3 regions of the Calditerricola yamamurae genome follow, and region 1 is predicted to be linked to each of the others. Evidence: predicted binding sites of a transcription regulator. Region 1 holds the regulator's gene; each other region holds the start of a gene.
The links. The regulator LexA, encoded in region 1, represses DNA repair genes until DNA is damaged. The targets are predictions, from matches to a motif close to CGAACATATGTTCG.
Positions count from the first base shown of each region.

Region 2: the regulator LexA is predicted to act here: its motif matches at 3,465-3,478, upstream of ACYQ0Z_RS09940 (WYL domain-containing protein).
Region 3: the regulator LexA is predicted to act here: its motif matches at 3,718-3,731, upstream of dinB (DNA polymerase IV).

Region 1 is NZ_BAAIFH010000006.1:364,900-371,674, forward strand. It holds gene ACYQ0Z_RS08115 (transposase) at 1-886, shown strand, start outside; gene ACYQ0Z_RS08120 (hypothetical protein) at 1,563-2,285, shown strand; gene ACYQ0Z_RS08125 (hypothetical protein) at 2,375-2,818, shown strand; partial or broken gene ltrA (group II intron reverse transcriptase/maturase) at 3,423-4,830, shown strand; gene lexA (transcriptional repressor LexA) at 4,905-5,519, opposite strand; gene ACYQ0Z_RS08140 (hypothetical protein) at 5,685-5,912, shown strand; gene ACYQ0Z_RS08145 (YneB family resolvase-like protein) at 6,055-6,720, shown strand.
Region 2 is NZ_BAAIFH010000006.1:723,465-729,366, forward strand. It holds gene ACYQ0Z_RS09915 (replication-relaxation family protein) at 1-402, shown strand, start outside; partial or broken gene ACYQ0Z_RS09920 (N-acetyltransferase family protein) at 1,007-1,162, shown strand; gene arsC (arsenate reductase (thioredoxin)) at 1,252-1,686, opposite strand; gene arsB (ACR3 family arsenite efflux transporter) at 1,730-2,782, opposite strand; gene ACYQ0Z_RS09935 (ArsR/SmtB family transcription factor) at 2,834-3,157, opposite strand; gene ACYQ0Z_RS09940 (WYL domain-containing protein) at 3,504-3,719, shown strand; gene ACYQ0Z_RS09945 (hypothetical protein) at 3,716-3,862, shown strand; partial or broken gene ACYQ0Z_RS09950 (IS1182 family transposase) at 4,049-5,643, shown strand; gene ACYQ0Z_RS09955 (hypothetical protein) at 5,657-5,902, opposite strand, start outside.
Region 3 is NZ_BAAIFH010000006.1:694,537-701,311, forward strand. It holds gene trxA (thioredoxin) at 1-16, shown strand, start outside; gene ACYQ0Z_RS09775 (heavy metal translocating P-type ATPase) at 148-2,283, opposite strand; gene ACYQ0Z_RS09780 (ArsR/SmtB family transcription factor) at 2,240-2,659, opposite strand; gene ACYQ0Z_RS09785 (type 1 glutamine amidotransferase domain-containing protein) at 2,882-3,556, shown strand; gene dinB (DNA polymerase IV) at 3,748-4,968, shown strand; gene ACYQ0Z_RS09795 (spore coat associated protein CotJA) at 5,117-5,371, shown strand; gene ACYQ0Z_RS09800 (spore coat protein CotJB) at 5,352-5,636, shown strand; partial or broken gene ACYQ0Z_RS09805 (manganese catalase family protein) at 5,682-5,882, shown strand; gene ACYQ0Z_RS09810 (hypothetical protein) at 5,941-6,129, opposite strand; gene ACYQ0Z_RS09815 (threonine synthase) at 6,228-6,775, shown strand, end outside.

The DNA of each region.
Region 1 (6,775 bases):
CCTGGCCCTGGACAGCAAAGCCATTCGGTCGTACGCGCGTCACCGGCCGAAAAACACCGCGCCCGACGGACGGCGGGACGGGGATGCGGATTATGGGTTTAAGACGGTGCGCGACCGCGAGGGGAACGCGACAAAGCTCCGGTGGTTTGGATACAAGCTGCATCTCATCGTCGACAGCACCCATGAACTGCCGGTGGCCTACACGGTGACACCCGCCTCAAAAGCCGATGTCGCCACAGCCCATGCTCTTTTGGAAAAGCTGCAAGCGAAACGTCCAGAAGTGCTGGCGCGTGCCGAAGTGCTTGCGGCGGACAAAGGCTACGACGACACGAAACTCATCGTGCGGCTGTGGGACGAACACCGCATCCGGCCGGTGATCGACATCCGGGCAAGCTGGCGGGACGGTGAGGCGACGCGAATCCTTGAGGGGCAAACAAACGTGGTGTATGACAACAAAGGACGCGTGTTCTGCGTGTGTCCAGAAACGGGGACAATGCGGACAATGGCCGAAGGAGGCTTTGAAGCAGAGCGCGGAACGCTGAAAAAGCGGTGTCCGGCAAAGGCGTACGGCTTGCCCTGTGCCGGAGAGGCCCAGTGCCCCGCAGCGAGGGGATTGCGCATTCGAATGGACGTGAATCGGCGTTTGTTTACGCCGATCGCGCGCGGGAGCGCGAGATGGGCGCGAGAGTACCGAAAGCGCACGGCGGTGGAGCGCGTGTTTTCCCGTCTGGATACGATGTACGGCTTTGAGACGCACACGATCCGAGGGCTGAAGAAGATGCGCGTGCGTGTGGGGCTTGCGCTGGTGGTCATGCTGGGAATGGCGCTTGGACGCCTGCGCGAGGGATTGTCAGGGAATCTGAGGAGTTTTGTACAGGTTGCGTAGTTGAGGAAGAGCAGGATGGTTTTGTTTATCCTTTTTCCGTGGATTGGAAAAAGAGAGGTGAGTATTGTCTTTTTTTTAGAAACCTGGGTAATATATGCATGAAAACCAATCTTGTTTAAAAAAGAATCGGGGAATCCCCCAAAACTGAAGATGGCCTGATGCAGATCAGACCTAGATACAGGCACAGCGAAAAAAGCTCTAGAACTTACAGAACTTGACGGATGGAATTATGTGTTGTACAATCTTTTCAGAAAGTTACGTTCTCACTTCTCCACAAATATGGTTTGGAGGTGTTATTTTTGAATGATGGGGGCCTTTTACGTCAGTTCCTCATTTCCATTATAATGATCTTTGGTGGTGCTTATAATGTATATTCCTATTATAAACAACCATACAGTATTCATACTTTCATTCTTAACATCATTATTCTGATAGGGGGGATTAGTGAACTCATTGCAGGGTTAATACGAGTGAAAAAGTTAAAAAACAAATCCAATAATAATACTTCAGGTAATACTTCAGTATCGATGCTATTGCTGCTGCAGTAAAAAAAACGGAGGGATCCATACTTTAAGCACGAAATATCTGCTTATGTTGGGTGTGTAATCAATTGTTTGCATGGGTAATGCTAATCCCAATGTTTGCATAGTAAATTTAGGAAGGAGTGATCTTGTTGATGAAAATCAATAAATATTTATTTCCTGTTGTTCTTGTTGTTTTGATTGCTGTCTTAGTTGTAGGGTACTATACAAATGAAGTTGTATTTGCTAAATCAACAATCGGACATGAATTAACCGGAAAGGTTGAAATTGTTTTGAATATACCCAAAGAGGAGATGGAAAATTTATCACATGATAATAAGATGAAGTTGAATGATCAAAATTATGGAAGGTTTATTGAACTCTCTGACGGTAATGGTAAGATCGTTTTGAACCCTCCTAATTGGGAGGTTGGCGTTGGTGATATGAAAGTTCTAATTGATAAAAACGGTCATTTCCACATTAAAAATATTTATGAAAATGAAGTTGATGTAGTACTTTATTTCAATAACATTGAAATGATTAGAAGAAAATGGAATTTTAAAGAGGATGGTCATCATATATTGTTGACCATCGAGAAAGACGTGAGCCAGATTGCTAAGAAAATGTCTCATTCCACAAATCACAGGAATACTGACTCCGAAGTCAACACAACCGCCTATATACCATGCCTTGATGATAATGGAGGAGATGACTGTAAAGGTTTTTTGTTGAGTGATTGTTATTACGCGCTAGTTACTTTTGCGCAACCGTGGTGTTGGCAAGAAGCAATTATGGATACAGAAACGAATAAGTGGTGCAACGGAACGCGTAATTGTTCTCCAAATATTGGCCATAGCCAATGGCATCACTGCCATTAAAAGAGCCACTATATTCAACAACTGTTTAGCAAACACGTTTAAATCAGAATCCGTATAAGGTTAGATCATTTATTGAGGAGGGGTTAAATTTGCTCCTTCGCTTTCTTTCTTTTATAAAGCTCGACTCGACAACGAAGTATGGTTTACGTTTGGCGGTTCTAAACGTAATCGTTTTTCTGCTTTGTATCTCTTTCTTTTTTATTATGATCTTCCTTTTCCCTGGTCCTCGCTTTCCCTTTATTGAGCTGCTTGTTATTGCGCTCACGTTCGCTATTTTCTGGAGGCAGTTTGTGATAAAGCTTCCTTATTATACTAAAAAAGAAATCTTTAGAATAAGCATTGTGGGGGCTTTACCTTTTTTGATTATCGGAATGCTAGGGTATCTAGTGGTCATCTACCTTTATTTCGGTGGATTCAAGCCTGCAAGTGTGTTTGTTTACAGCATTTTGTTCGGTGTAGCGATTCTGGTTGGTTTGATCTGCGTGATTTGTGTGAACCTCATTTCCGCATTGACCAAAGCAAGACAACAATGAATTTGTAAAAGTATTTTGATCGGATGGTTTACAATCTAGGAGAATTCCTGTGGAGGAGCAACATGCTTTTTTCATGGTCAACCTTTTGGCCCCTTCTTCGTGGGATAAGTATGGTCATACAACTTTTTCGACATTGTCCCAAACGGCTCAGAAAGCGTTTGCCCCCACCTTGTGGTGGGGGATTGACAGTTTGTGCGCCCGGCATGGGCGCTGTCTATAGGGTGAAAGTCCCGAGCGGCGAAGATGGCAGTCGCCCGTTCGCTTAAGGCAAGGGCGTCCGCCGCGAGGCGGAGTCTGAAGGAAGCCGGCGGAACCTTGCGGCCCGACGAACAGGAACCCCATACGAGGCTGTCTGTGCTTGGACGAGTCTGCACAACAAGACGAAGTCCTTGCCGCCGAAGGGTACAGGCAGTAAATGGGGCGGGTAGATGGAGGGAAAGACAGCGCTCTTACCCGGGGAGGCCTGCCGGGTACGCCCGGTTACCGGGTAAGTGCGCGTCGAAAGGCGCGGCTGAACTGGCAGGAGTCAGCAGAGGTCATCGTACGTCCCCCGTGACGTCCGGGAGACGGAAGGGCCGAACACAAGGAAAGGGGTGGGTGCGACATGGGTTCGCGAGAAGGGCGACGACAGCCGAAAATCCCAAAAGGGAGCTGCCTGCGGGAGGAAGCGGTGAACCCGCGGGGGACCGCAGGAGCGCCGAGTCCTTCTCCGGCACCCCTCGCCACTTTGCCCCGCGAAGCAGGCGACAACCTGATGGAGCAGGTGGTGGAGCGACAGAACATGCTCCGCGCCTTGCGCCGTGTTGAGCAGAACAAGGGTGCACCAGGGATTGACGGGATGGAGGTGAAAGATCTCCGCGTCTATCTCGTCAACCACTGGACACGCATCCGCGAAGAGTTGCTCGCGGGAACCTATCGGCCGTCTCCGGTCCGCCGAGTCGAAATCCCGAAACCCGGTGGCGGTGTGCGGCTGCTGGGTATCCCCACGGTGCTGGACCGCCTGATCCAGCAGGCCCTCTTGCAAGTCCTCACGCCCATCTTTGATCCAGGGTTTTCGGAGGCCAGCTTTGGTTTCCGGCCAGGACGCAGCGCGCACCAGGCGGTGCGCCGGGCGCGAGCGTACGTGGAGGCCGGCTATCGCTATGTGGTGGACATGGACCTGGAAAAGTTCTTCGACCGGGCGGGCCACGACATCCTGATGGCTCGGGTAGCCCGCAAGGTGAAGGACAAGCGTGTCCTGAAGCTGATTCGGGCTTACCTCCAGGCTGGCGTCATGGCGGGTGGGGTATGTGTGCGGAGCGAGGAAGGAACGCCGCAAGGCAGTCCGCTGAGCCCTCTCCTGGCCAACATCCTTCTGGATGACCTGGACAAAGAGTTGGAGAAACGCGGCCACAAGTTCGTTCGCTATGCCGATGACTGCAACATCTACGTGAAGAGCCGTCGGGCAGGCGAACGCGTCATGGCCAGCATTCGAAAGTTCGTCGAGGGACGGCTGAAACTGAAGATCAACCTGGAGAAAAGCGCGGTAGACCGCCCGTGGAAACGCAAATTCCTGGGCTTCTCGTTTACCAGCGAGAAAACGCCGCGCATCCGCCTGGCGTCGGAAACCGTTAAACGGTTTAAGGATCGCATCCGGAATCTGACCCGTCGGAGCCACAGCGTCAGCATGGAGGAGCGAATCGAGAGGCTGAACGCCTACCTGCGGGGGGTGGATCGGCTACTTCCGCCTGATTGACACCCCAAGCCCGCTCCAATCCCTGGATGAATGGATCCAAAGGCGGTTGCGGATGTGCCTCCTAAAGCAATGGAAAAGACCGAAGACGATCCGCCGAAACCTGATCGCCCTTGGGTTGCCGCCTGAATGGGCGAAAATGCTGAGCGGTTCCCGAAAGGGATACTGGCGCCGGGCTCTTTCTCCACAAATGAATAAGGCCACCGGCCTCGCGTACTGGCGAGAACGGGGCCTCTTCAGTTTAGCCGACTTGTACGCTCAGCTTCGTCAATCCTTGTGAACCGCCGTATACCGAACGGTACGTACGGTGGTGTGAGAGGACGGGGGTTAGCCGCCCCCTCCTACTCGATTCGGTTACTGAAACCGGCGCAGCACGCCGATCACCTTGCCGACGATTTTCACCTCGGGAAGCAGAATAGGGGCCATCTCGTCATTTTCCGGCTGCAGGCGAACGCGGTTCTTCTCCTTGAAGAAGCGCTTCACCGTGGCTTCGCCGTCGGGAGTGAGGGCGACGACGATGTCGCCGTTGTTGGCCACCGGCTGCTGGCGAACAATCACGAGGTCCCCGTCGAAAATTCCGGCGTTGATCATGCTGTTGCCCTCGACGCGGAGCATGAAGACGGTGTCGTTGTTCACCCAATCCTTCGGGAGGGGGAAGGTTTCCTCCACGGCTTCGATCGCTTCGATGGGCTGGCCGGCCGTTACCTTCCCCAGCACCGGCACCAGCGTCGTTTCTACCTCCGTGGCCGGCGGATCGACGTCGAGAATCTCAATGGCCCGCGGCTTGGTGGGGTCGCGCCGGATATACCCCTTTTTCTCCAGCCGCGCCAAGTGGCCATGCACCGTCGAGCTCGACGCCAGGCCAACGGCTTGCCCAATCTCGCGCACCGACGGGGGGTAGCCTTTCTTCCGGACTTCCTCTTTAATAAATTCCAAAATGGCCCGTTGCCGACTTGATAGCTTTTCCATACACGATATCCTCCTCGTGCTGCCCACAATTTGGTTTCATTATACCATATGGCGCGCATCCCCACAAACGCACGTTCGGCATAATGGCGCGCGCAATCGGGCATACTCGTCCATAAGCACGCGCACATTTCCCTGCGCCAAATCCACAGCAAAGGAGCGATCGAAATGGACGTTCGGGACATTTCCTGGCACCACAAAGATGACAGCGAACTGCCCGCCGCGCGCGCACCCCAAAAAGGCGCTCCCTTAAGCACCCAGCAGCCGAGGACCGGCGAGGAGTTACCTGTCGACCGCACCTTCTTGGCCGACCGCGATGCGGGCCTGATGGAAGATCCGCACCTGCTCGCCCACGTGCCCTTTGATGACGCCGGAAACCGATTTCCGCCGGAGTGACAGCAAGCTCCGGATCAACCGCCTGCCACATCCCGCCATCGCGTCCACACAGGCGATCCGTTCCCGCTACAATAAGTCCGTTCCCGCTACAATAAGAAGGAAGAGCATGCCGTGATGGCGCGAAAGGGGAGGGGAGAGGAGCATGCGCGTGGTGCTGTATGCGCGCGTCAGCACGGAAAAAGCGGAACAGGCGACCAGCTTGGCCCGCCAGATCGCGGAGTTGGAGCAGTTTGCCCGAGAACAGGGTTGGACCATCGTCGAGCGCATCGCCGAGCAGGCCAGCGGGTACGACGTGGAGCGAGACGGGCTGTTTCGGCTCCTGTCCCTGGTGCGAGACGGGCAGGCCGACGGCGTCGTGATCCAGGATGAGACGCGCATCGGGCGCGGTCACACCAAAATCGCGGTGCTCCACCAGCTTTTCCGCATGGGCGCAAAAGTGTACACCCTGGAACACCAGGGAGAAATTGTCCTGTCGGAGATGGACGGGCTCGTCATCAAGATCTTGGCCGAGGTTGAGGAATACCAGCGGCGCCTGATGAACCGCAAAATTTCCCGCGGCATCCGCCGGGCCATGGCCGCCGGCTACCGGCCGGAGGACAACCTGAAGAACCGCGGCGCACACGCCGGACGCACGCGGCTCGACGTGCCGGTGGAGGAAGTGGTGCGCCTGCGGGAACAACACGGACTGACGTTCGCCGAAATTGCCGCCACGTTGCGCGGCCTAGGGTATGACGTCTCCAAGGCGACGGTCCACCGGCGGTATCAGGAGTATCGCGAAACCCACAATCCCGAATCCTCGGAACCGTAAACGCGCAGACCCAGACGAAACGTGTACGAAATGAAATCGATACCGCTCATTTCGC
Region 2 (5,902 bases), 360 kb from region 1:
AGGGACAGGATTGTTTGGCTGTCATCTACTGAGGCGACCGATGTTCTGCTGCGCCAATGGGATCGAAAACAAAAACAGAAGCTGGACCGTCGGGACTTGATTCGCCCGGACGCGCGGCTCATCCTCGACAACAAGCACCGGTACTGGATCGAGTACGACAACAACACGGAAGGCCCGCGGCAACTCGAACGCAAATTTCACGCTTATGTGAAAACGTTGATGCCGATTAAGGATACCAGTCCGGTTGTCTGGGTGGCATTCACCGAGAATAGACGGGACTACCTAAAAGCCAATTGGGAAGCGTTTGTAAATTTATTCTACAAAGATGAATTTGTACCCCAAATGTACTTTTTTATTCCTGGTGAAGATACACAGTTTTTCCTGTCGAATTTGCAGGCATGACCTGCTTTTACTTACATCCGTTTATACCTCCATTCGTACCTCCTCATATACCTCCTTTCATACCTCCTTTCGCCCCTCCCCACACCTGTCACAATCCCTGTTCCTCACTCGAATCGCTGAACTGACTTGGTGCTCTATAGCACCCTTTTCGTTTTCAAATTCATCCGCCTTTCTCCATCTGACCGTTTCCAGTTCCCCTTCTGCTTGCTTCTTTTTTTTTTGTTTCTAGTTGGTCTCTTGCAGCGCTGGGCGCTGCTTGCTGGGTTGCCCTCTGCGTGGAGGTCGGCTTCGTGCACGTGGCGCCAGTCGATCCGCTACGAGGCGTGCTCGTGTACCTGCACTTGGGTTGTTTAGCATTGCGGCGTCAAGAACACGGTGCAGTCTCGATGAAACGACGATGCCCCCGGCGTTGTACCGGGGGCATTTTTCTTTTCAAAAGGGTTTGCAACCTTTTAGTCCACTGACGAGCGAGAAAGCCCGGCTCACTGGCCGGGCTTTTCTGTTGCCCTGGTTTGGGGTAAAATACGAACAGATGTTCTAAGAACATGTGTTTGGTGAGGTGCCATGCTCCGCGATCTCCAGCGTTACCTTGCCCGTCGTCAACAAGCTTGTTCTGTTCACCTTCCCGTTTAATGAGGCGGGACAGCGCCTGTACCGTAAGTGTGGGTTCCGGGAGGTCGGCGTGTTTCAGAAACAGGGCCGACTCGACGGCTGCTTCGTCGACGTCATGGCCATGGAAAAGCTGCTGGTCGAAGAATGAAAGCACGCACGCGACCACATTCAAAAAGCCCTTGGCATTGCCGTGTTGGCAAGCCAAGGGCTTTCATTTGCCTGCGACCGGTTCGGGCGTCACGCGAAGCCCCTCACTTCGAGTTCCTCGGCGAAGCGCTTAATGCGCGCTTCGATTTCGTCGCGCACGCGCCGGAAGACCGCCAGGCGTTCTTCTTCGGTGCCCGTCGCTTTGGCCGGATCGTCGAACCCCCAGTGCTCGCGCGTGACGTTGGGCGGCGTTGCCGGACAGCGATCGTTGGCATCGCCGCACAGCGTGATGACATAATCGGCTTTGGCCAGTAGCTCCGGATCGATCACGTCAGACGTCTGGGCGGAAATGTCGATCCCCTTTTCCGCCATGACCTTCACCGCCATCGGATTGAGGCCGTGCGCTTCAATCCCCGCGCTATAGACCTCAAACCGATCGCCAAGGTATTTTTTCGCAAACCCCTCCGCCATTTGGCTGCGGCAGGAGTTGCCTGTGCACAGGAAATACAGGATTTTCTTTTGCATGATCGCACCCCCTTCGCACGGCTTCTCTTCAAACAACCGCATGTTAACTCCCTTTCATGGCGGCGCTCGCGAAATATTTTCGTCGCAGCCAGAAGGCCACGTTGACCAACCCAATGAGAACCGGCACTTCAACGAGCGGACCGATTACGGCCGCAAAGGCGGCACCGGAGTTGATGCCAAAGACGCCGATGGCAACGGCAATGGCCAGCTCAAAATTGTTGCTGGCGGCCGTAAACGAAATCGACACCGTCTGGGAATAGTCGGCCCCCACCTTTTTGCCCATGTAGAACGATACAAGAAACATGACGACAAAGTAAAGGACCAGGGGAATCGCAATGCGAAGGACGTCCAGCGGGAGCCGCAGCACCAACTCGCCCTTCAACGAAAACATGACCACGATTGTGAACAACAAGGCGACCAGCGTGAGCGGGCTGATCACGGGAACGAAACGGGTCTCGAACCACTCACGGCCTTTCCACCGGATCAACACAAAACGCGTGATCATACCCGCAAAAAAGGGAATGCCGAGATAAATCAACACGCTTTGGGCAATCTCGCCCATGGTGATCGCCACTACTGCGCCTTCCAGCCCGAGCCACGCAGGCAAAACGGTGACGAAAAGATAGGTGTAAACGGAATAGAAGAGGACCTGGAACACGGAATTGAACGCCACCAGCCCCGCCGCATATTCACGGTTTCCGTCAGCCAAGTCATTCCATACGATCACCATGGCGATGCATCGGGCCAGGCCGATCAGGATGAGCCCGACCATGTATTCGGGTTGGTCCCGCAAAAAGAGGATCGCCAGGACAAACATCAACACGGGGCCGATGACCCAGTTTTGGAGAAGCGACAACCCCAACACGCGAACGTTGCGAAACACCTCGCCCAACGCCTCATAGCGCACCTTGGCCAAGGGCGGATACATCATCAAGATCAGGCCGACGGCGATGGGAATGGAGGTGGTTCCCACCTGAAAACGGGTGAGAAGGTTGACCACATCCGGAAAGAGATACCCCACGCCGATGCCGGCAATCATGGCCAAAAAGATCCACAACGTCAAGTAGCGATCTAAAAATGACAGCCTTCTCGCCACTCCGTTCACGCTACCACTCCCTTTGGTTACGTTCTCACGCAAATTCAACTGTTACCGGCATACAACTCTTCGCCCTCTCTGTTTGAGTTTTTCTACCTCTTCCCGCAAATCCGGAAGCATCCGTACAACGTCATCAAAAAACGGGTATATCGAGCCGTCCAGCGAATAGAAAACCCATTGGCCTTGACGTCGCTCCTTGACTAATTTCGCCTGTTTCAACCGCCTCATGTGTTGGGACACGGCCGGCTGCGTCATCCCCAAAATGTCCACCAGCTCGCAAACGCATAGTTCTTCTACCTTTAACAAGGCCAGAATGCGTAGCCGCGTTTTATCGCCAAGCGCTTTGAAGCAATCCGCTAGCAAGTCCCATTCCATGTTTTCACCTCCATCGATAATTAAGCATATGCTTATATAATTGTCAATAGACGTCACACACTTCCAAACCAGCAGAGGTAGGAAGTCGGGGGGGTAAATAAGGGTCGAATCCCACTGAGTGGCAGCAGCCTTGCGTGCCTCCAGCTCCATCAGCAGGCTGGAGTTGCGGAGTCTGTATAAAAAAGGATACACGGAGTCCGAAAAGGCTGAACCGCGACGATCTGATAATGTTGTTTGACGTCTGACGTGTTAGAACAGCCCGGCTCAATGGCCGGGGTTTTCTGTTGCCTTTGTTTCGGGTAAAATACGAACAGATGTTCTAAGAACGCATGTATGGTGAGGTGCGATGCTCCGCGATCTCCAGCGCTACCTCGTTCGTCGACAGGTGGTGGACATCGTCTACATGGACCGTGCCGGCCGGCTCAGCCAGCGCCGCGTCCGGCTGCTGCGCGTCGATGCCCACCACGTCCGGGCCTACTGCTATGAGCGGCGCGCCGTGCGCACGTTCAGCTTGGCCAACATCCTCGCGGCCATGCCGGCGAAGGAGGGCGGCGCCGCGTGAAACAGGACGACCGTGCGCCGCAGTACGACCCGATACGCCTGGCCTACTGGAGTCAGGCCGACGTGTGTCGGTGTCTCGCCCGCGGAAAGTGGCGGTGGATCGACGGCGAGCTTCGCTGCCTGCGGTGCGGGAAGCCCAAGTAGCCCGACCCGGCAGCGGGAAAGCCGTGGTGGGCCGTCGAAGATTGAGGGCACTCCTACAAAAAAAGACATCAACGCACCGGTTTATCACCGGTGCGTTCAGCGTGTAGACAAAGTACCGGGAGGTACAAGGTCTACACGCTTTTTTGTCGAATAGAGTTCTTATCTCATCCATGCAGAGGTGGCCACATGCTGAGAAAACAGTCGGCCGAAGGCCGTTACCAGCTTACCGTTGTTTCGTTGGACGAATTGGTTCCTCAGGATCACCTGGTCCGCAAAATCGAAAACGCCATCGATTTCTCGTTTATCTATGACCTGGTGGAAGATCGTTATTGCCCAGACAACGGAAGACCCAGCATCGATCCCGTTGTCCTCATCAAAATGGTGCTCATCCAGTATCTGTTCGGCATCCGTTCCATGCGTCAAACCATCAAGGAAATCGAAACCAATCTCGCCTATCGGTGGTTTTTGGGATACGATCTCACCCAGCCCATTCCCCATTTCACGACGTTTGGAAAAAACTATGTCCGCCGATTCAAGGGTACCGACCTGTTTGAAAAGATCTTTACGCGCATTCTCGAAGAAGCCTGCCATCACGGGCTTGTGGACCCTTCCGTTCTGTATATTGATTCCACCCATGTCAAAGCCAACGCCAACAAGAGAAAATTCATCAAGCGGCTCGTTCAGGAAGAAGGAAAAAATATCAAGAACTTCTGGAAGAGGAAATCAACCAGGACCGCGTAGCGCATGGGAAAAAGCCGTTGCCAAAAAAGTCTAAAGCCGTCTGGAAGGAGGTGAAGCAAAGCACCACTGATCCGGACAGCGGCTGGTTTGTCAAAAACGAAAAGGAACAGACGTTCGCTTACTCCTTCCATGCGGCCAGCGACCAAAACGGCTTTGTCGTCAGTGCCGTCGTCACGGCCGCCAACGTTCATGACAGTCAGGTCTTTTCGGATGTGTTCGAGCAAGCCGTCAAGCATGTCGGAAAACCCAGCGCTGTCGCGGTGGATGCAGGGTATAAAACACCCTATATCAGCAAGTACCTCTTGGACCAACAGGTCCGTCCGGTCATGCCGTATACCCGTCCCCACACAAAAGACGGAAGGTATCGAAAGCAAGATTACGTGTACGATGAGTACTACGATTGCTATCTTTGTCCTGCCGGACAAGTGCTTACCTACGAAACCACGACCCGTGAGGGTTACAGAATCTACCGTTCCGATGCCACGACCTGTCGATCTTGTTCATTCCGCTCCCAGTGCACAGAAAGCCACGACGCGGTTAAGCGTGTGAGCCGCCATATCTGGGCCCATTACATGGAAGAAGTGGAGCACTTGCGCCATACAGAAGTGAATAAACGCCTATATGCACGCCGAAAGGAAACGATTGAGCGTGTATTTGCGGATCTCAAGGAGAAGCATGGCTTGCGTTGGACCACTTTACGTGGGTTGGAAAAAGTGACAATGCAGGCGATGCTTGTTTTTGCTTGCATGAATTTAAAAAAGCTGGCGAATTGGTTATGGAGGTTAGGAAAAACAGGGCGCCATGCCCTTAATTTCTTCTCTTTATTGTTCACAGACGACAAGAAAACTCCCTCGGCTGCGTTGGCACCGAGGGAGTTTGTCTGCAGTCTGGGGGAAGAAAACTACTGCACCAAACGCAAACCGGAGATCTTGTCAACGAACTGGAACCCGTCATTGCTCGGGTCGGAATTCTCAAGCATCCCCAGCTCTTCAGAGTCCGGCGGAGGCGGAACCGGTTTAATCCGGGCCGATACACAGTAATCGTATGGATATTTCAGCAGCCGTAACCCCGTCGATCAGTGAATTCATCCCCTTCGTATACTTCTTGAATATCAAAGACATCATACTTGTCGAGATAGTCCAGGGTCTTGTTCGCCACAACATCAACAAAATACGCTTCCCAGCTGTCGAGGATGGCCGGACGCTCGTCGATTCCTGCCAACCCCGACCGCGACAGGTCGCCAACAAGACGATCGAAACGTTGGCCATACGGAATTGAAGGATCACCCCAGGATGGAAC
Region 3 (6,775 bases), 330 kb from region 1:
GTACCTGGAATCGTAAATTCATATCCCGCGTCGACGCCCGGGAAGCCCACGAGTACCGGTCAGGGAAACCAAAAGGCCGGGACACGCCGCGATAAGCAGCATGTCCCGGCCTTTTTCCCCGCCGGTTAACAGCAAGCAGGCGCTTGCTCACGCGCCCTTCACTCGTAACAGGCGCAGGCTGTTCGCCGTCACCAGCAAGGTCGCCCCCATGTCGGCCAGGATAGCCAGCCACAGCGTGAGCCAACCGGGAACGACAAGGGCCACGGCAACCAGCTTAGTCACGAGTGAGAAGGCGATGTTCTGCTGGATGACCCGCAACGCCCAGCGTCCCAGGCGCACCGTTTCGGGCAGCTTGGTCAGGTCGTCGTTCATCAGGACGATGTCGGCCGTCTCCAGCGCCGCGTCGGTGCCCCCGCCGCCCATGGCAACGCCTACCGTCGCCGCGGCCAGCGCAGGCGCGTCGTTGATGCCATCACCAACCATGGCCACCGTCCCGTAGCGCCGGCGTAGCGCCTGGATCCGCTGCAATTTGTCCTCCGGCAAGAGTTCGGCATGCACCTCGTCCACGCCGACCTGCCGCGCCACCGCCTCCGCCGTCCGGCGATGGTCGCCCGTCAACATCACCGTATGCGCCACCCCAGACCCTTTCAGCGCGCGGATCACCGCAGCGCTCTCCTCCCGCGGCAGGTCGGCCACGGCGATGAGCCCCAGCAGCCGCTCTTCTGTGCCCACCAGGATGGCTGTTTTCCCCTGTTCCTGCCAGGCGGCCAGCGTCGCCTGGGCCGCCTCCCAGGCGACACCCCGCTCAGTAAACAGCCGCGGGCTTCCCACCAGATACGTGCGCCCGCCGATCTGTCCCACGGCCCCCTTGCCGGGGACGGCCGAGAAGGATTCGGCAGGTTCGACGGCGATCCCGCGCGCGCGAGCGGCATCGAGAATGGCGCGGGCCACCGGGTGCTCCGACAGCGCCTCCAGCGCGGCGGCCACCGCCAGCACGTCGCGCACGCTTTGGCCGCCAAGAGGGAGCACATCCGTCACCGTCGGTTGGCCCCGGGTGAGGGTGCCGGTCTTATCAAAGGCCACGGCGCGGATGCGACCTGCGGCCTCGAGATGGACCCCACCCTTGATCAGCACACCGCGGCGCGCCGCCGCGCCAATGGCAGTCACGACGGCCACCGGTGTGGAGATGACGAGGGCGCAGGGGCACGCCACGACAAGCAGGGCCAACCCCTCGTAGACCCACCGTTCCCAGCCGCCTCCGAACAAAAGAGGCGGCACGAGGGCCACACCCAGCGCCAAGGCGATGACCACCGGCGTGTACACCCGGGCGAAGCGGTCGACAAAGGCCTGCACCGGGGCCCGTCGGTTCTGCGCCTCCTCGACGAGGTGAAGGATCTTGGCCAGCGTACTCTCCGCCACCACTTTGGTGACGCGCACGCGCAGGGCGCCCGGCCCGTTCAGCGTGCCGGCGTACACCGGGTCGCCCGGCCCCTTCTCAACAGGCATGGCTTCCCCGGTAATGGGTGCCTCGTTGACCGCCGACGTACCCTCCACCACCTCGCCATCGACGGCGATGTTTTCCCCCGGCCTGATCAGAACAAGATCACCAACCGCCAGTTCCGCGACGGGGACGACCGTCTCCCGCCCGTCGCGCAGCACGGTGGCCTCCTTGGGCATCCACTCCACCAGCGAGCGGATCGACCGCCGCGCCCGCTCCATGGCGTACGCCTCCAGCCGTTCGCTGAGGGCAAAGAGAACGACCACGACGGCCGCCTCGTTCCACTCGCCGATGGCCAGCGCGCCCGCAACGGCCACCGTCATCAATACGTGCATATCGACGCGCAGGCGCACCAGGTTGCGCACGCCGCGAAGAACGAGCGGGTACCCTCCCACGGCGACGGCGGTGAACAAAAACGCCCGGTTCACCGCCGTCTGCGACGGAAACACCAGGGCAAGGAGCAACGCCGCCAGCGCGACCAGCGTGCGCCACAGGTGCCGGTCGGCCGTCCACGGCGACGGGGAGGAATCAACACTTCCCGCTCCCTCGGGATGAAGCGTCACGGCTTCAACCTTGCGCGCCTCCCTTTGCAAGACCTCCGGCGCGATCGTTCCCACGACCGTCAATTTGCCGGCCGCAAAATTCACCTCTGCCTCCTGAACGCCGGGCAACGCCCGGACGTGCCGCTCCAGCTTGGCGGCGCAATCCGCTCACGTCAAGCCTGTGAGGCGATACACGCGCTTAACGGCGGTGTCCTGCACGGGATTCCCTCCCTTCTGCCCCATTGGACAACGCCAGCGCCTCCTGCACGATCCGACGCACAATCGGGTCAACGAGCCGGTAGTAAACCATTTTGCCGTCCCGACGGCAGGCAACCACACCCATGGCGCGCAACAACCGCAGGTGGTGCGAGGCGGTTGCCGGCGAGGTGCCGATCAGCGTGGCCACGTCGCACACGCACAGCTCCTCCTCTTGGCACAAGGCGACAATCACCCTGAGCCGCGTTTCGTCCGCAAGCGCCTTGAACAGCGGCGCGAGGTCCGCCGCGCGGTCAAGCCCTTTCTGAAGCCGCGCCACCTTTTCCGCGTTGTAGGCAAACACGTCGCACATGTCCGCCGCAGCGGGCGTCGCGTGCCGTGCGGCTTCATCCCCACGCGCCATCCTCTCCCCCCTACTCTACAACATTTAAACAGTTGTTTTCCTATTGGTAGTGTAGTCACGAGCTCTTGCCGCTGTCAATGGAATCCCCCTTTCCCGTGCCGCAACGGGTGAACCGACGACTACAAGATATTTTTTTCTTACATGGTATTCAAATCCTTTTCATGTACCTTGGCCGCGGATTATTATAGAAAGGGAGACCTTGCCTGCGAAAGGAGGATCATCATGGCAAAACGCGTCCTCATGCTCGTAACCAGCCACGACAAGATGGACGATGCGCACCCCACAGGCATCTGGCTGTCGGAGTTTGCCGAGCCTTACGAGGAATTTCAAAAAGCCGGCTACCACATCACGGTGACGAGCCCCAAAGGCGGAGCGGCACCGATCGACCCGCGCAGCCTGAACGAGGAAAACGAGCGGCGCTGGGCGGCGGCCATCGAACGGCTGAAGGATACCGTTCCCGTAACCGCGGTCAACCCGGACGAATACGATGCCTTGTTTGTCCCCGGCGGCCATGGGACGATGTTCGACTTCCCCTTTGACCCGAATGTGCAGCAGCTCGTGCGCCACTTTGCCGAGGCAAACAAGGTGATCGCCGCCGTCTGCCACGGCCCGGCGGCCCTCGTCGGTGTTACCCTGTCGAACGGGCAACCCCTCGTTGCCGGCAAGCGGGTGACCGCCTTCACCGATGAAGAAGAGCGCGACGTCCAGCTGGACAAGCTGGTGCCATTCCTCCTCGAAACGCGCCTGCGGGAGCTGGGGGCCAATTTCATCGCCGGCGAAAAATGGGCGGATCACGTAGAACAAGACGGCCTGCTCATTACCGGGCAAAACCCGCAGTCCGGGATTTCCACGGCCAAGGCCGTCATCCGCACCCTCGAAAGCACAACCGGCGCCTGAGCCCCGCCAATGCGCTAGGGGACGCGTGTCGTCCCTTACGCGTATCCGTCCGCGTCCGTTGACGCGGGCGTTTTTTTGTTTGCCCCGCGCGTTCCGTCGGTTGTCCAAATTCTTCTTCCCCTTTTCAACCGGCGTCCTCTGGCGTACACTAGAACTGTAATCGAACATCTGTTCGTATGGAGGGAACGGACATGCGGCGCTTTGTGCGCACCGTCCTCCTCGCCGACATGGACGCCTTTTTCGCCAGCGTCGAGCAGGCGCACAACCCCGCGCTGCGCGGCAAGCCGGTAATCGTCTGCGGCGACCCGGAAAAACGGCACGGGATCGTCCTCGCCGCCTCCTACGAAGCCAAGCGCTGCGGGGTCAAGACGGCCATGCTGGTCGGCGAAGCCCGGCGCCTGTGCCCGGAAGCCGTGTTCGTACTCCCGCGGATGGCCACCTACGTTCAAATTTCCAACGCCATCCTGGCCATGATGAAGGAAATCACGCCCCTTGTTGAACCGTTTTCCATCGACGAGGCCTTTCTCGAACTGCCCGACGCCACCGACCTCGTGCGCGACGGCGTGGAAACGGCCCGTCGCCTGAAAGACCGCATCCGCCGGGAAATCGGGGTCAGTTGCTCCATCGGCGTGGGCCCGAACAAATTGCTGGCCAAAATGGCTGCCGGCCTGGAGAAGCCTGACGGCCTCACCGTGCTCACCCTCGACGATGTGCCCACCCGGCTATGGCCCCTCCCCGTGCGGGAGCTGTTCGGCGTCGGCCCGCGCATGGAGCGCCACTTCTATCGCATGGGCATCCGCACCATCGGCCATCTCGCCCAAGCTGATCCCGACCGGCTGGCGCGCCGCTTCGGCCTTATGGGGCGAGTGCTGCACCTGTCGGCCAACGGCATCGACTACAGCCCTGTCGACCCGGGTTCCCTCGCTGTCCGCCGGTCCATCGGCCACATGTTTACCTTGCCGCGCGACTACCGCACCCTGGACGAGCTGCGCGTGGTGCTCCTCGAGCTGGTCGACGACGTCTGCCATCGCGCCCGCACCCGCGGCTATGTGGGTCAGACAGTCTCCCTTACCCTGCGCTTTGCCGACCTGTCCGGCCTGCATCGCCAGAAGAAGCTGGAGGCCCCCACCAACGTGACCCCGCCCGTTTTTGCCGCCGCCTTCCACCTGCTCCAGCGTTTCTGGAACGGCCAGCCCGTACGGATGGTGGGGGTAAGCCTCGGCAACCTCATGCCCGACACCGGTTTTCAACTGGATCTGTTCGGCCGCGAGGAACGCCAGCGACGCTTAGCTGCCGCCATCGACCACATCCGCGCCCGGCACGGCAAGACGAGCCTCCTTCGCGCCGTTTCCCTCACCCCGCCCAGCGTCTTCTTCGACCGCGCCGGCAAAATCGGCGGGCACCGCAAGTAACCGGCGCCCATTTCTCGCCGCCCTGGTGTCGCCCGCCCGAGACGGCGAATACCGTGGGTAATGGCTCCGCGATTCCTTAAAGAAGGAGGAGAACGCACCCATGCTAAAGCATCCGTATCCGCCGTACATGAGCCCCGTCGCTCCGCCGATGCGCCACACCAACTTCAAGACCTGGCGCCCGTACATCAGTCCCTTTGATCCCTGTCCTCCGGAACGGATAAAGGTGTACAACACGCCGCCGAACCTCTATCTTGGCTTCCAGCCACCCAATCTCCCCCAGTTCCCTCCGCGGGAAGCCCTCCGGCGCGGCACGCTATGGCCGGCCCTGTTCAGCCCGTACGAAGGATACAACCGTCCAGTCGAACGGGAAGGAGATGGCTGCGATGGATTGTCATCGCGATAACGAGCACCGCAAAATGCCGGAGGAATATTATCAACTCCTCGAGGAGCTGCAAGCCCTCGATTTCGTCCTGCTGGAGCTGAACCTGTATCTCGATACCCATCCCAACGACCTGAACGCCGTCCGCCAGTACAACGACCTCGTCAAAAAGCGAAAGGCCGTCAGACGCCAGCTGGTGTCGATCGCTGGGCCCCTGTCGCATTTCGGCCACGACTACGTCAGCTGCCCGTGGAACTGGGACGATACACCGTGGCCCTGGCAGGTTTAACACCCGACATCCCCATACCCGAGCAACGGCCAGAGGAGGACCGCCATGTGGATCTATGAGAAAAAGCTGCAGTACCCTGTTCGGGTCAGCAAATGTGACCCGCGGATGGCTAAATACCTCCTGGAGCAATATGGTGGAGCCGATGGCGAGCTGGCCGCCGCCCTCCGCTACCTCAACCAGCGCTACACGGTGCCCAACAAGGTGATCGGCATATTGAACGACATTGGAACGGAAGAATTGGTTCACTATAGTTATCAATGATAAAGTGCACACAATTAACCCCTAGGGACACAACCCTGAGGGTTTACTCGTCTTCCGCCCACCACGGCTCTGATGGCTGCTCCGGGTACTTCGGCCTCCCGCACCGGACACAGCGAAGCACACCGTCGATCCACCGCCATTTTCCACGAGCGAGGCACCGGCACACGTCAGCCTGCCCCCAGTAGGCCAGGCGTATCGGGTCGTACTGCGGCGCGCGGTCGTCCTGCTTCACGCAGCACCACCCTCCTTGGCCGGCATGGCCGCGAGGATGTTGGCCAGGCTGAACGTGCGCACGGCGAGTCGCTCGTAGCAGTAGGCACGGAGGACCGCATGAGTCCGCTGATCGTCGCAGCCGCCCGGTTGCTCGGCAAAACGGATGTGGTGATCGCATCCAGCGGAAATGCGGGTCTTTCGCTAGCGGCGTATGCAGCGGCTGCCGGTCTGACCCCCCATGTCATCGTGACCCCCAGAGTTCCAGCGCAGGTTCAGGACTGGATACGGAGCTACGGCGGCAACGTGTGGATGGTCAGCAGGTCAGATGAGCGGTGGCCGCTGATGGGCAAACTGGTGCGGGAGCGGGGGTTTTGGCCAGCGGGCAATTTCCATGTCCCGCCGGTGGGCAGCAATCCCTTCGGGGTACAGGGATTGAAAACCATTGCTTATGAGCTGGTGGAAGAGCTGGGTGAAGCGCCGGATGCTGTGATCGTCCCCACCTCCCGGGGCGATTTAATCTGGGGAATCTGGGAAGGGTTCAGAGAGTGCCGGACTCGGGGGGAAATTTCACATCTTCCTCGCATGGTGGCGGTGGAACCTTTCCCGCGTCTGACCCGCGTGCTTCATGGTGAGGATTGGCGCGGGCGGTTCGAAGGAAGGACCTC